Regions from separate parts of the Lysobacter sp. Soil_N_51 genome, predicted to be linked through region 2. Evidence: riboswitches for the same ligand, from Rfam matches in the RefSeq annotation. Region 2 holds a riboswitch; the other holds the start of a gene.
What was found. Region 2 has a riboswitch for glycine ahead of gcvP (aminomethyl-transferring glycine dehydrogenase). Riboswitches for the same ligand answer to the same signal wherever they lie in the genome.
Positions count from the first base shown of each region.

Region 1 (7,627 bases), on a different contig from region 2:
TGCATTGCGCTACGGCCTCACCCTTCGCCGCAGGTCTTCCACGGTCCCGCGTTCATGCCGTATCGCTCGCTCGCCTTCGTTGTGTGCCTGTTGCCCGCCACGGTCGCGGCCCAAGCTGCGGGCCCGGTTACGTCCACCGGCGACTACCTCTCGCGCATGGACGCCGACGGCGACGGCAAGATTTCGCTGATCGAATACCAGGACTGGCTGAGCTACGCCTTCGATGCGATGGACGCCAATCACGACGGCGTGCTCGACGTGCAGGAGCAACCACCCGGCAGGCGCGGTCACCTCGCGCTGACCCGCGAGCAACATCGCATGACCCTGGCCGAACGGTTCGGCAAGCAGGATCGCAATCGCGACGGCTGGCTCGACGCGCGCGAACTCGCTTCCCCGCCGCAGTAGCCGCACTCGCCTCGCATCCGCCGCGCGTGGCGACGGCGATGCGCGCGAATCGAGCGTATCGGCCTGTTTCTCCGCACCCGGTCGCAATGCACGGACCGCGCAATTGCCGCGTTCGTGCATCGCGTGGTACCTAGTCTTGATGGAATACGCCTTGCCCCGCGGCGAACTCGACACCTTGTTCGCCGGCCCCCAATCGGTCACCTGCGAACAACGCCGCGAACTGGTCGATGCGATCGTCGAGCAACTGCGCGAGCAGCACGGCGAGCGCCTGCTCGCGGTCGCGCTGTACGGATCGACCGCCCGCGACGACGACGGCCCGTACTCGGACGTAGAACTGTGGGCGGTGCTCGACGACGGTGCATTCGGCATCGATTTCGACCAGTCGCTGGAATGGGTGCACGGCCGCGGCAAGGCCGAGGTCAATCTGTATTCGCGCACCGCGGTCGAGGACTGCGCACGCAGCGTCGAAGAAGACTGGGCGCTCAGCCACGGCCAGTTCGTGCATGCGCGCGCGCTGTGGATCGCGCCCGATCACGGCACCCTGGTCGAAACCCTGCGCGCGCTCGCCGCGCATCCCGAGGACGAGGCGGTCAATCGCGCGCTGTCCGAACTCGTGGTCGGCGAGCTGTACGAATTGATCGGCAAGCTGCGCAATCGTTTCGCGCGCAAGCCGCTGACCCTGCTGGCCGCCGAATTCGCCCAGCACTTGGCGTGCCTGATCGGCCTGGCCGAGCGGCATGTGTTCGTGTCGGCCGGGACGATGTTCGACGAAGCCGCCGACCTGCCCGGCCCGGACGGCGCGGCGGCCTTGTTCAAGCGGATCGATCGGGGCGACCTGAGCGACGACATCGCGGTGAGCGCGGCGATCGAACGGGCCTGGGCCGGGATCGAAGCCTGGGCCGGCGAGGTGTCGTTGAACGACAGTCTGCTGCAACGCTGCATGGCGGGGACGCGCTGAGCGATCGGCCGCGCGGAGCGATCGTTCGCCTCTGCCCTCATCCGGCCCTTCGGGCCACCTTCTCCCGCTTGCGGGAGAAGGGCATGTCGCCGCGCTCTTGATTGATCCTGCGCGCGCGACACGGCCTGGCGGCACCTTCGGCGAAAAAGCCCCTCTCCCGTTTACGGGAGAGGGGTTGGGGTGAGGGCCCTCGAACACTCGCGCGAATGCCTTCTTCCGGCAGCCCTCATCCGACCCTTCGGGCCACCTTCTCCCGCTTGCGGGAGAAGGGTATGTCGCCGCGCTCTTGATTGATCCGGCGTGCGCGACACGGCCTTGCGGCACCTTCGGCGAACAAGCCCCTCTCCCGTTTACGGGAGAGGGGTTGGGGTGAGGGCGAACATCCGCCCGCTCGGCCAACTTCCCGCATCCGCGCGCACGCCCATCGCCGGCCGCGCGGCGAGCCCGGCAAAACGACGATACTGGCGCCCTCGGCAGATAACCGATTCCGTCGCCTCACGGAGCGCGCATGCCAGCTCTGCTGCACCCATGGCTCAGCGAGGCCCGCATCGCTGGCGCGCGCGGGTGGCGGCTGGCGGCGCAACCGCGGCGCGATCGCGTTGTGGGCGTTGTCGATCCTGCTGCCGCGCAGCTTGCGTTTGTCCTCCAGCGAAGTGGCGATGCTGCCGGCCGCGGTGCCGCGCCTGGTCGCGCAGCTGCCGTTGCCGTTCGCGCTGCTCGCGCTCGCCGTGGCCTATGCGATCGCGCGCGGCCGCTCGATCGCGCTGGACGCGCGGCTGCGCCACGGTTGGTGGGCGGCCGCGCCGATCGCTCCGGCCGCCACGACCCGCACCCTGATCGCGCTCGCGTTCGCCTCGACCTTGCTGGCGATGCTGATCGCCGCCGCGGTGCTGATCGCGTTCGGCGGCGAGGCCGCGCAGGTGCGCAGCGCATGCTGGGTCGCCGCCGACGGGATCGGCATCGGCGCGTCGTTCGGCTTGATCTCGGCCTTGCGCCATCGCCGTCATCCGCGTCATCGCCTGCGCGAAGGCGCGCGCCAGCCGTTGTTCGGCTTGCGCTGGCTCGACGACGCGCGCCTGCCGCATCTGAGCGACTGGCAACGACGCGACGCGCTGCTGCGCTGGCGCCGCGGCGGGCACGCGTGGATGGTCGGCGCGGTTCTGGCGGCGTTGCCGAGTTCGACCGCGGTCGCCGCCGACCGCTTGCTCGCCAGCACGCTGCGTGCGCCGCGTGCCTTCGCTCGCGCGGTCTGGCGCTATCCCGCGTTCGCCTTCGTCTGCGCGGCCGCGCTGATGCTGCTCGGCGCCGCGCTGCTGTCGCTGAGCTGGCGCGCCGCGCCGGTGTTGCTGGCGATCGTGCTGGTGTTGTCGCTGCCGGCGCTGTCCGGCCTGCGTCGCGTCCATCGCCCGGCGTCGCCGCGATGAGCTTCGTTCTCGAACTCGACAACTTGCAGCATCGCTACGACGAACACGACGTGCCGCGATGAACCGCTCAATGGGCTCGATCCGCTGAGCGCGTATGCGCTCAAGCATCACCTGCAACGGCTCGCGGCCGAACGCGGCACCGCGGTGTTGCTGGCGACTCATTCGCTGGATGTGGCCGAGCGTTTCATCAATCGCGCGGTGCTGTTGGTGGACGGCCGATTGCAGCGCGAATGGCCGAGCGATGAGCTCGACGCGATCCGCGCAGATCCGGTGCGGTCGTTGGAGCAGTCGATGGTCGAGGCCCTGACCGATCCCGCGTCGCCGCGTTGATCGAAGCCGCTCCTGCAAGGGGGGGCGGGATTGCGATTCCGCTTTTGCTGTTCCCCCCTTTGCAAAAGGGGGCAGGGGGATTCGCTTTTGCTTTTTGGCTTTATCAATCAAAGCAACGGCAGCGGCAACGTCCAAAGCCAAAGCCAAAGCCAAAGCGAATCCCCTCTCCCCCCTTTTGCAAAGGGGGGAACAGCAACAGCATGAACTGGGGCAGTTGCGGTTACTCAGCCACTGTGCAGCGCAACTACAATAGGGGCATGGCCGGAGGTTCACCGCGGCGATCAGGCCACAGTCCGCGCAACCATCGTTCGCACCGGCACCTGCTACCATCCGCCCCGTTCGCAGAAGAGTGGCGCCGGCCCCGCGGCCGATGCCCGCCGAAGGCGCAGGCTCCCATAATCGCTCAGGCTCGGCCGTTCGGCCGAAACACTGCGGACACCATCGCCGATCTGGAGAGAGGCCGCCACGCGGCCCACCGAAGGGGCAAGCGGGCCGACGCGAACGCGCCGGGCCGCCCAAACTCTCAGGTAAAAGGACAGCGGGAGCGGCGCCGTGGCCTTCGTCGTTCGACGATGCCGCGCAAACTCATGAGTGCATGCGCGCTGCGCGGCCCGCCGCCGCGCAGCGTCGCTTCGCGCGCGCCGCCACGGTCGGTGGTCGCATGCGGGGCATCGCATCACGCGTGGTGTTTGCGTCGCATGGCTACGGTTCTCCCGCATCGTCCTACGGAGCACCGCCATGTTGCTGCAGATCATCTACCTCATCGCCATCAGCGCCGAAGCCATGACCGGCGCGCTGTCCGCCGGGCGGCGGCGCATGGACCTGTTCGGCGTGGTCATCATCGCCTGCGTCACCGCGCTCGGCGGCGGCTCGCTGCGCGACATCGTGCTCGGCCACTACCCGCTGGGCTGGGTGCGCCATCCCGAGTACCTGGGCTACACCATCGGCGCGGCGATCGCGGCTACGTTCCTGGCCAAGAAACTGCATTACCTGCGCCGCACTTTCCTGTGGCTGGACGCGCTGGGCCTGATCGCATTCACCCTGATCGGCTGCGCGGTGGCGCGCGAAGCCGGCCATCAGCCCGCGATCGTGGTGATCGCCGGCATGCTGACCGGTGCGTTCGGCGGCGTGTTGCGCGACGTGCTGTGCAACGAGATTCCACTGGTGTTCCAGCGCGAGTTGTACGCGGTGATCTCGCTGTTGACCGGCGTGGTCTATCTGCTGCTGTTGCGCCTCGGCGTGGCCGAAAACGTAAGTGTGTTGCTATGCCTCGGCGGCGGTTTCGCGCTGCACCTGCTGGCGATCCGTTACGAGTGGGAAATGCCGAAGTTCGTTTATCAGTGATCGCGACGGCATGACCCGAGCGCGAACGACGAGCTTGAATGATGCGACGGCGATCGGAGCGATCCAGGCGCTCACGCGAGCCCCGGCTTCGTCTGACTCAGTTGCGCGCCAATCGATTCGGCGTCATTGGCTTGATCAATCGGCAAGCACCTGCGCGACCCGCTCGCGCAGCAGCGGCACCAGTTCGCGTTCGAACCAGGCATTGCGCTTGAGCCACAGATTGTTACGCGGGCTCGGATGCGGCAGCGCGACCACGGTGGGCCAAGTGTCGCGCCATGCCAGCACGGCCTGGGTCAATGACGCGCCGGCGTCGGGCAGGTGATAGGCCTGCGCGTACTGGCCCACGACCAGGGTCAGTTGCAGATGATTCAAGCGCGACATCAGCCGCGCGCGCCAGGTCGGCGCGCATTCCGGTCGCGGCGGCAGATCGCCGGCGCGGCCGGTGCCGGGAAAGCAGAACCCCATCGGCAGGATCGCGACCCGCTCGGCGTCGTAGAACAGCTCGCGCGACAGCCCCAGCCACGCGCGCAGCCGCTCGCCGCTGGCATCGTCGAACGGGATGCCGCTCTCGTGGACCTTGCGTCCCGGCGCCTGCCCGGCGATCAGGATCCGCGCACTCGCGCCCACCTGCACCACCGGCCGCGGCCCGTGCGGCAGGTGCGCTTCGCAACGGGTGCAGGCGCGCACCTCGTCCAGCAGGGTCGGCAGGGAGGACATGGCCCGATGCTAGGGCTTGCCAGGGCCGGCGTCGATGCGCGGCGTTCAGGTCCCGCGCCTGGCCGGCCGGCAGGCAATTCGTGTGCGACCGGCGTCGCAGTTGCGATGGCATCTGGCACGACGCCCGTCATCGTTGCGATACGCAAACAACAACGCCGGCTTTCGCCGGCGTTGTCGCTTCGTGTGTACCGCAAGTTTCAGGCGATCACAAAGTGATATCGCGATCCTTGGTTTCCGGCAGGAACAGCGCGCCGATCACCACGGTCATCGACGCGACGATGATCGGATACCACAGACCGCTGTAGATATCGCCGGTGGCGGCGACGATGGCGAAGGCGGTGAACGGCAGGAAGCCGCCGAACCAGCCGTTGCCGATGTGGTACGGCAGCGACATCGAGGTGTAGCGGATGCGGGTCGGGAACAGTTCGACCAGCCATGCCGCGATCGGGCCGTAGACCATGGTCACCAACAGCACCAGGAAGGTCAGCAGCGCGATCACCATCGGCTTGTTGATCTGCGCCGGGTCGGCCTTGGCCGGATAGCCGGCGGTGGTCAATGCCGCGCTGAGTTCCTTGCCGAACGCCTCGGACTGCGCCTTGAACGCCGCGCTGTCGAGCGCTTCGCCCTCGAAGCTGTTCAAGCTCGCGCCGCCGATGCTCACCGTCGCCAGACTGCCGGCCGGGCCGGCCGCGTTGATGTAGGGAATGCCCTTCTTGGCCAACGCCGACTTGATCACGTCGCACGACTGCTTGAACGCGGCCTTGCCGACCGGATCGAACTGGAACGCGCAACGTTCCGGATCGGCGGTGACGGTGACCGGCGAAGCGGCGACCGCGGCTTCCAGCGCCGGATTGACGTTGTGGGTGAGCGCCTTGAACACCGGGAAGTAGGTGAACACCGCGATCAGGCAGCCGGCCAGCACGATCTTCTTGCGCCCGATCTTGTCCGACAGCCAGCCGAACAGGATGAAGCCGCCGGTGGCCAGCGCGAGCGCGATGGCGATCAGGATGTCGGCCTGGTTCGGGTCCATGCCGAGGGTCTTGGTCAGGAAGAACAGCGAGTAGAACTGGCCGCCGTACCACACCACCGCCTGGCCCGCGGTCGCGCCGAGCAGGGCGAGCAACGCGATCTTGCCGTTCCTGGAGAAGAAGCTCTCGGTGATCGGCGCCTTGGAGGTCTTGCCCTCGGCCTTCATCTGCTGGAACAGCGGCGATTCGGCCAACTGCATGCGGATCCACACCGACACGCCGAGCAGGATCACCGAGAACCAGAACGGGATGCGCCAGCCCCAGGCTTCGAAGTCGTCCTTGCCCAGCCAGTTGCGGCAGGCCCAGATCACCAGCAGCGACAGGAACAGGCCGATGGTCGCGGTGGTCTGGATGAAGCTCGTATACAGACCGCGCTTGCCGTTGGGCGCGTGCTCGGCGACGTAGGTCGCCGCGCCGCCGTACTCGCCGCCGAGCGCGAGGCCCTGCAGCAATCGCAACACGATCAGGATCACCGGCGCGGCGATGCCCATGGTGGCGTAACTGGGCAGGATGCCGACCAGGAAGGTCGAAATGCCCATCAAGACGATGGTGACCAGGAAGGTGTATTTGCGTCCGATCATGTCGCCGAGCCGGCCGAACACCAGCGCGCCGAACGGACGCACCGCGAAGCCGGCGGCGAACGCGAGCAGGGCGAAGATGAACTGGCTGGTCTCGTTGAGGCCGCCGAAGAACTGCTTGCCGATGATGACCGCGAGCGAACCGTACAGATAGAAGTCGTACCACTCGAATACGGTGCCGAGGCTTGAAGCGAAAATGACTTTCTTATGACCTTTGGTCAGCGGCGCGGTGGACGGCGGCGCGTTTGCGGCGGTGCTGGACATGTCTGTTCCCCCGAACAGTGGGAAGGAGCGGGCTTGGGGGCCCGCCGGGGTTTTCTGTGTCAGAAACGGTGTTTGATCGCAGCGCGCGAATCTCTCCCAACGTCATTCCCGCGAACGCGGGAATCCAGTGTCTTTAATCGCAGCGGCACGAAAGTCGCTGGATTCCCGCGTTCGCGGGAATGACGGCAGGAGAGAGCGCCGCGATCGGAACGCATCATCAGAAGCTGTACTTCACATGCGTCTGCAAACGATTGATCTCGCCCTTGTCGCCGGTTTCGATCTCGCGTTGGCCCCAGATGTACTCCGCGCCCACGTCGAGCTTCGGAATCGGGGTGTAAATCAGGTTGATGTGCGCCGACTGCGCCGAGTGGGTGATGCCGGTTCCGGTCAACGCCGTGTCCTGATCGTACTGCGCGCGCGAATAGAACAGGTTGCCGCGCAGCTTCGGGGTGAACACGTGGCGCCAGCCGACGAAGCCGGAGATCACGTCGATGTTTTCCAGATCGCCGTTCGCGTCGAGCACCGCGTCGTTGTTGAGCGCCAGGCCGATGTAACGGCCGATGCCGCTGCCGGCGGTGA
Region 1 is NZ_JBDGLR010000009.1:131,950-139,576, reverse strand. It holds gene AC3A4T_RS18310 (EF-hand domain-containing protein) at 55-405, shown strand; gene AC3A4T_RS18305 (kanamycin nucleotidyltransferase C-terminal domain-containing protein) at 557-1,363, shown strand; gene AC3A4T_RS18300 (hypothetical protein) at 1,972-2,787, shown strand; gene AC3A4T_RS18295 (hypothetical protein) at 2,932-3,117, shown strand; glycine riboswitch at 3,557-3,664, shown strand; gene AC3A4T_RS18290 (trimeric intracellular cation channel family protein) at 3,856-4,461, shown strand; gene AC3A4T_RS18285 (uracil-DNA glycosylase family protein) at 4,597-5,178, opposite strand; gene AC3A4T_RS18280 (MFS transporter) at 5,384-7,048, opposite strand; gene AC3A4T_RS18275 (DcaP family trimeric outer membrane transporter) at 7,266-7,627, opposite strand, start outside.
Region 1: it holds a riboswitch for glycine, as region 2 does, so the genes downstream of both, AC3A4T_RS18290 (trimeric intracellular cation channel family protein) here and gcvP (aminomethyl-transferring glycine dehydrogenase) in region 2, are expected to answer to the same signal.

Region 2 (7,627 bases):
TGCATCGGCGGCCCCATCATGCTGCCCGAGCAGTCCAGCACCAGCACCAGCGGCGTGCGCTGTTCGGTGTTGTCGACCAGGGCTACGTCGGGGATCACGGGCTGATTCATGGCATTCCTTGGCGAATGGATCGATTCGGCAGTATAGCCACAGCGACCACGGCGGGCACAGCGCGGCGGTTTTCGCGCTCGGCCCGGCCGCATGCGCGCGCGATGCGACGGGTTCAGCGAGGTTGCGGACCGCAACCCAGGCTCGCATGACGCCGCGCGGCCGCGACGACCGTCGCGGCGCACTGCGCAGCCACGCACAAGTCCGCGCACCGGTCCACAGACAGTAACCGCACTGCCATCTGCGCCCAGCACCCTGCGATGGCGGTCGCCCGCCGCTCCCCCAGCCTCCCGCTTTCCAGCGGATTTATGCCCGGATTGTCATGACCGACTCGCACGATTCCCACCGCCGCAGCTTCCTGCGCGGCGCCGCCGGCGCCACCGCCGCCGGCCTGGCCCTCAACCTGTTCCCGCCCGCCATCCAGAAAGCGCTCGCGATCCCCGCCGCGCGCGTCAGCGGCACCATTCACGACGTCAAACACGTGGTCATCCTGATGCAGGAGAACCGCTCGTTCGACCATTACTTCGGCGCGATGCGCGGCGTGCGCGGATTCGGCGACCGCTTCCCGATCCCGCTGCCCAGCGGCAAGCCGGTGTGGCGGCAGACCACCGCGCAAGGCCGCGAAATTCAGCCGTATCACATCGACACCAAGACCACGAGCGCGCAGCGCATCGGCGGCACGCCGCACACCTGGCCCGATGCGCAGGCGGCCTGGAACAACGGCCTGATGGACAAGTGGCTGCCGGCCAAGACCGAACGCTCGCTCGGCCATTACCAGGAAGCCGACATCCCGTTCCAGTACGCGCTCGCCAACGCCTTCACCCTGTGCGATGCGTATCACTGCTCGCAGCTCACCGGCACCAATCCCAATCGTCTGTTCCTGTGGACCGGCACCAACAACCCGGCCGCCGATCGCGGCGGCCCGGCGATCGTCAACACCTTCGACGATGGCGGCCCGGCCAGCGAAGGCTATTTCTGGACGACGTATCCCGAGCGCCTGGAACAGGCCGGGGTGAGCTGGAAGCTGTACCAGGACATGGACGACAACTTCTCCGATAACCCGCTGGAAGGCTTCCGCCAGTTCCGCGCCGCCGCGCCGGGCTCGGCGCTGGCCGAAAAAGCGTTGAAAACCTGGACTCTGGACGATCTCGCCAGCGATGTGCGCAGCGGCCAGCTGCCGCAGGTGTCGTGGCTGGTCGCGCCGGCCAAGTACTCCGAACATCCCGGCCCGTCGGCGCCGATCTGGGGCGCGGACTACACCGCGCGCGTGCTCGAAGCGCTCACCGCCGATCCGCAGGTGTGGGCGCGCACGGTGCTGATCGTCAACTTCGACGAGAACGACGGATTCTTCGATCACATGCCGCCGCCGGCGCCGCCGTCGTTCGACGCCGATCGCCGCTTGATCGGCGGTTCGACCGTGGACCTGCGCGGCGAACACCACATCGCGCGCAGCGGCCCGTCGCATGGCAGCTCCAGCGACCCGGCGATCTATTACGACCGCCCCTACGGCTTGGGCCCGCGCGTGCCGATGTACGTGATCTCGCCGTGGAGCCGCGGCGGCTGGATCAATTCGCAGGTGTTCGACCACACCTCGGTGATCCGTTTCCTGGAAAAACGCTTCGGCGTGGTCGAGCCCAACATCAGCGCGTGGCGGCGCGCGGTGTGCGGCGACCTGACCACCGCGTTCAACTTCCACGATCCCAATCACGAACCGATTCCGTCGCTGCCGGACATCGGCGACGCCGACCGCATCGTCGCCGAACAAAGCCGTCTGCCCGCGCCGAAGCCGCCGGCGGTGGCGAGCGCGCCGCGGCAACAACCCGGCATCAAACCCTCGCGCGCCCTGCCCTACGACCTGCAGGTCGGCGAACGTTTCGACCACGACGCGCGGCGGCTGCGCCTGAGCTTCGGCAACACCGGCCGCATCGCCGCGGTGTTCCATGTCTACGACCTGCTTAATCCCAACGCGATTCCGCGCCGCTACACGGTCGAACCGGGCAAGGTGCTGCACGGCGACTGGACGCTGCAACGCGACGGCGCCCGCGCCTACGCTTTGCAGGTGTTCGCGCCGAACGGATTCTTCCGCGAATTCCGCGGCTCGTTCGGCGGCGCCAACCCGACCGTGACCACCGTGCCCGACCTGCGCCTGCGTCGCCGCAAGCTGATCCTGGCCTTGCGCAACCCCGCGTTCAAACCGCTGCGGTTGAACCTCGCCGACCAATACGGCCTGTACGAACCGCGCCTGGAGCGCCTGGGCCCGGCCGCGGTGCATTACCGGCCGATCAAGCTCGACGAAAGTCAGCAGTGGTACGACTTCGTGCTGACCGACGCGAACGACCCGGCGTATTACCGTCGCCTGGCCGGCCGCATGGAGACCGGCGAGCACGGCATTACCGATCCGGGCTTGATCTAGGCGTCGGGGTTGCAGCATGGCGTTGGCCGCGGCGATCGCCGCGGCCTCGCGCTTGCGTCGTCGTTGAGGTTGCGCGGTCGCGGCTTGCGCCGCTCCTACAGGGAGCGGCCGATGCATGCGAATCGGCCTGCTGCCGAATTGCTTTGTGTAGGAGCGGCGTAAGCCGCGACCGCGAATTCACAACAACATCGTGGATTCGAATACGCGCAAACGCCCCAACCCGCCGCGCACCCGATTCACATCGAATCCTGCGGCTCCACGATCACCGCATCCTCCGGCACCCGCGCGCACGCGGCCTTCGAAACAAAGGCTTCCCAACGCCAGAACCCCCACGCCACCGCGGTCAACACCGACGCGGCGATCGCCAGATGCACGGCGCTGTCGCTGAGCCAGGGCGAGATCACCCCGGCCAGCAGCGCATTGACCACCAGCCCCGAAAACGCCTGCAGCGACGAAGCCGAGCCACGCTGGTGCGGGTACATGTCGAGAATCGACAAGGTCACGATCGGAAACACCAGGGCGATGCCGAACGCGCCGATGCACATCGGGATGATCGCCCACGGCACCTGCGGCTGCGCGGTCCACAGGTTGTAGCCCAGGTTGATCGCCAGGGCCAGCGCGCAGAAACCGAAGCCGATGTTGACCAGCCGATCGCCGCCGATCTTGCCGGCTGCGCGGCCGGACACGAACGAGCCCAGCACCATGCCGCCGATGGTCGGCACGAAGAACCAGGCGAACTGGCGCTCGTTGAGCTTGAGGATGTCGAGCACGAACGCCGGCGCCGAGGCGATGTACAGGAACAACGCGCCAAAGTTGAACGCACCGGCCGCGGTCAGGCGCTGGAAACGCGGGTTGAGGAAGATCGCGACGTAATCGCGCAGCAAGCGCTTGGGCTTGAGCGCCAGCCGCGCCTGCGGCGGATGGGTTTCCGGCAGCAGCACGATCACCGCCGCCAGCAGCAGCACCGAGAAACCGACCAGGAACCAGAAGATCGCCGGCCAGTGCGCCCAGCCCAGGATCCAGCCGCCGATGATCGGCGCGATCGCCGGGGCGATGCCGAAGATCATCATCACCTGGCTCATCAGCCGCTGCGCATCGTCGCCGTGCAGCACGTCGCGGATCACCGCGCGTCCGACGATCAGGCCAACACCCGCCGAAAGCCCTTGTACCGCGCGAAAGAAAAGCAAAGTAGGCAGATCGGTAGACAACGCACAAGCCACCGAAGCCAGCGTAAACACCCCCAACCCACCAATAATCACCTTACGCCGCCCGATCGCATCCGACAGCGGCCCATGCACGATGCTCATCAGCGCATACGCGACCAGATACACGCTGATGGTCTGCTGCATCTGCAGCTTGTCCGCGCCCAGTTCGGCGCCCATCGCCGGAAACGCCGGGAAGATGGTGTCGATCGAGAACGGCCCGAACATCGCCAGGCCGCCCAGCAGCAGGGCCAGGCGACGGATCGACAACGGCGCCTTGACGGAAGCGTTCATCAGGTGACCGCGCCCGAGGCCTGGGTGTCGATCGGCACTTCGTCCGGCGGGCCCTTGAGCTCGACCAGATTGCCTTCCGGGTCGAACAAGTATTGCGACGGGCCTTCGCCCTCGGCGCCGTAGCGCGAACCGAAGTCGCCGATGCGCACGCCGTGCGCGGCCAGATGAGCCACGATCGCCTCGCGGTCGAACGGCTCGGCCCGAAGGCACAGATGATCCATGTTGCGGCCCTCCTCGCCCGGCGCGGCGCCGCCCATGCGGCCGATCTTGCCGTCCACGTCGACCAGATCGATCAGCGAGGCGCCGGCGCGCAACTGCACCAGCCCGATCGGGTCCTGGCGCCGCTCGACCGTGCAGCCGAGCACATCGCAATAGAAGGCGATCATCGCGGCGGTGTCGCGCACGCGCAGCACCACGTGATCGAGTTGCATCAGCTGAAACGGTCGCGCGCTCATGTCGGCGTCGGGGCTTGGGGGGAGACTTCACAGCATACAACCGCGCGGGGATGCGATCGGGCGGAGAAGTTGTTTTGATTTGTTGATTGAGGGTGGTGGATGCGGGGCTGTTGGTAGCGCTCTTGTCGTCATCATCCTGGGTTGGTAACTCGCACTCGCGATGATCTCTCCCACCGTCATTCCCGCGAAGGCGGGAATGACGGACTGAGAGATTCGTATCTACGGAGGAATCCTTACCCAAACGACGGCTGTCATGTACCGCGCCCATCGTCGCGGCATCCTCCGGCCCGCCCCCGAACCGACCCCAAACCTCACCCCACCGCCCCAACCCTGAACCCGCTCCAGCCCCTGCCCCCAAACCCCATCCCCGGCTATAATCCCCGGCTTGAAACACCCGGTGGGAGAAGCGCCCCGGCCCCAGGCCTGGACCGCTGCCGAAGGCGCAACGCCCGTAATCGCTCAGGCCCCATACCGCCGCGTGTACAAACTCTGGAGAGACCGACCACCCGCGATCCAGCGGGTGGAACCGGCGCCGAAGGGGCACGAAGCCAGCGCGGAACGGAGCGGCCCCCAACGGCCATCCCTCCCCAGCCGTCACACCGCAGCCTGACCGCAGCGGGGCTTCCAAACTCTCAGGCAAAAGGACAGAGGGGCGCCTCGCGTGCGGCACCGCACGCTGCCAAAGGACGCCCCCTGCCCATGACGAACGTATCCCTGCGCGAGCTCGAGCACCACGACGCCTTCATCGAGCGCCATATCGGCCCCAACGACGCCGAAATCGGCCACATGCTGGGCAAGGTCGGCTACGACTCGCTCGAAGCGCTGACCGATGCGATCGTGCCCGGCTCGATCAAGTCGACCCAGCCGCTGGCCCTGCCGACCGCGATCAGCGAAGTCGAAGCGCTGGCCAAGATCCGCGCCATCGCCACCCAGAACAAGGTCTTCCGCAGCTTCATCGGCCGCGGTTACTACGGCACCCACACCCCCAACGTCATCCTGCGCAACATCCTGGAAAACCCGGCGTGGTACACGGCGTACACCCCGTACCAGGCGGAAATCTCGCAGGGCCGCATGGAAGCGCTGATCAACTTCCAGACCATGGTCGCCGACCTGACCGGGATGGAGATCGCCAACGCGTCCCTGCTCGACGAAGGCACCGCCGCGGCCGAAGCGATGACCCTGGCCAAGCGTTCGGCCAAGTCCAAGTCCGACACTTTCTTCGTCTCGAAGAACATTCACCCGCAGACGCTGGAAGTGCTGCGCACCCGCGCCGAGCCGCTCGAGATCAAGCTGCACATCGCCGATGACGCCGACGCGCTGACCGTCGACGCGTTCGGCGCGCTGCTGCAGTACCCCGACACCTTCGGCGGCGTCCACGACTACCAGGCCGTGTCCGACGCGGTGCACGCGCGCGGCGGCATCGTCGCGATCGCCAGCGACCTGCTCGCGCTGACCCTGCTCAAGGCACCGGGCGAATTCGGCGCCGACATCGTGGTCGGCAACACCCAGCGCTTCGGCGTGCCGTTCGGTTTCGGCGGCCCGCACGCCGGCTTCATGGCCTGTCGCGACGCGTTCAAGCGTTCGATGCCGGGCCGTTTGATCGGCGTGTCGGTCGACACCGACGGCAAGCCGGCCTACCGCCTGACCCTGCAGACCCGCGAGCAGCACATTCGCCGCGAAAAGGCGACCTCGAACATCTGCACCGCGCAGGTGCTGCTCGCGGTCATGGCCAGCATGTACGCGGTCTATCACGGCCCCGACGGCCTGACCCGCATCGCCCGCCGCGTGCATCGCCAGGCCGCGATCCTCGCCGCCGCGCTGCGCGGCGCCGGCATCACCGTCGCCGACGGTTTCTTCGACACCCTGCACGTCAGCGGCATCGATGCGGATGCGATCCACGCCAAGGCGCGCGCGGCCGGCATCAATCTGCGTCCGATCGACGCTGCCAGCCTGAGCCTGAGCCTGGACGAAACCGTCGCCCGCGACGATCTGAGCGCGCTGGCCGGCCTGTTCGGCGCCACCCTCGACATCGACGCGCTCGACGCCGCCACCGCCGACGCGATCCCGTCCGCGCTGGTGCGCAAGTCCGCGTTCCTGCAGCACCCGGTGTTCAACACCCATCACAGCGAACACGAACTGCTGCGCTACATGCGCTCGCTGGCCGACAAGGACCTGGCGATGGATCGCACCATGATCCCGCTGGGCAGCTGCACGATGAAACTCAACGCCACCGCCGAGATGATCCCGGTGACCTGGCCCGAGTTCGGCAACATCCATCCGCTCGCCCCGGCCGAACAGACCGCCGGCTACAAGCAGCTGATCGAAGAACTCGAAGCGATGCTGGTCGAATGCACCGGCTACGACGCGGTCAGCCTGCAGCCGAACTCCGGCGCGCAGGGCGAGTACGCCGGCCTGCTGGCGATCCGCGCCTATCACCGCTCGCGCGGCGAAGGTCATCGCGACATCTGCCTGATTCCCGATTCGGCCCACGGCACCAACCCGGCCTCGGCGCAGATGTGCGGCATGACCGTCGTGGTCACCAAGACCGACGCCAACGGCAACGTCGATGTCGCCGACATCCAGCGCGCCGCGGAGAAATACAGCGACCGTCTGGCCGCGATCATGATGACCTACCCGTCCACGCACGGCGTGTTCGAAGAGGAAGTGGTCGAGATCTGCGAGATCATCCACAAGCACGGCGGTCAGGTGTACACCGACGGCGCCAACATGAACGCCCTGGTCGGCGTGGCCAAGCCCGGCAAGTGGGGCTCGGACGTGTCGCACCTCAATCTGCACAAGACCTTCTGCATTCCGCACGGCGGCGGCGGCCCGGGTGTCGGCCCGTGCGCGGTCAAGTCGCACCTCGCGCCGTTCCTGCCAAAGACGGTCGATGGCGAAGGCGTGGTCGGCATGGTCAGCGCGGCGAGCTTCGGCTCGGCGAGCATCCTGCCGATCTCGTGGATGTACATCACCCTGATGGGCACCCAGGGCCTGCGCAAGGCGACCCAGGTCGCGCTGCTCAACGCCAACTACATCGCCAAGCGCCTGGAGCCGCATTACGAAACGCTCTACACCGGCCGCAACGGCCTGGTCGCGCACGAGTGCATCCTCGACCTGCGCCCGCTCAAGGACGCCACCGGCATCAGCGCCGAGGA
Region 2 is NZ_JBDGLR010000001.1:438,958-446,584, forward strand. It holds gene AC3A4T_RS02045 (vWA domain-containing protein) at 1-110, opposite strand, end outside; gene AC3A4T_RS02050 (phosphocholine-specific phospholipase C) at 431-2,521, shown strand; gene AC3A4T_RS02055 (multidrug effflux MFS transporter) at 2,758-4,017, opposite strand; gene AC3A4T_RS02060 (VOC family protein) at 4,017-4,472, opposite strand; glycine riboswitch at 4,861-4,956, shown strand; gene gcvP (aminomethyl-transferring glycine dehydrogenase) at 5,172-7,627, shown strand, end outside.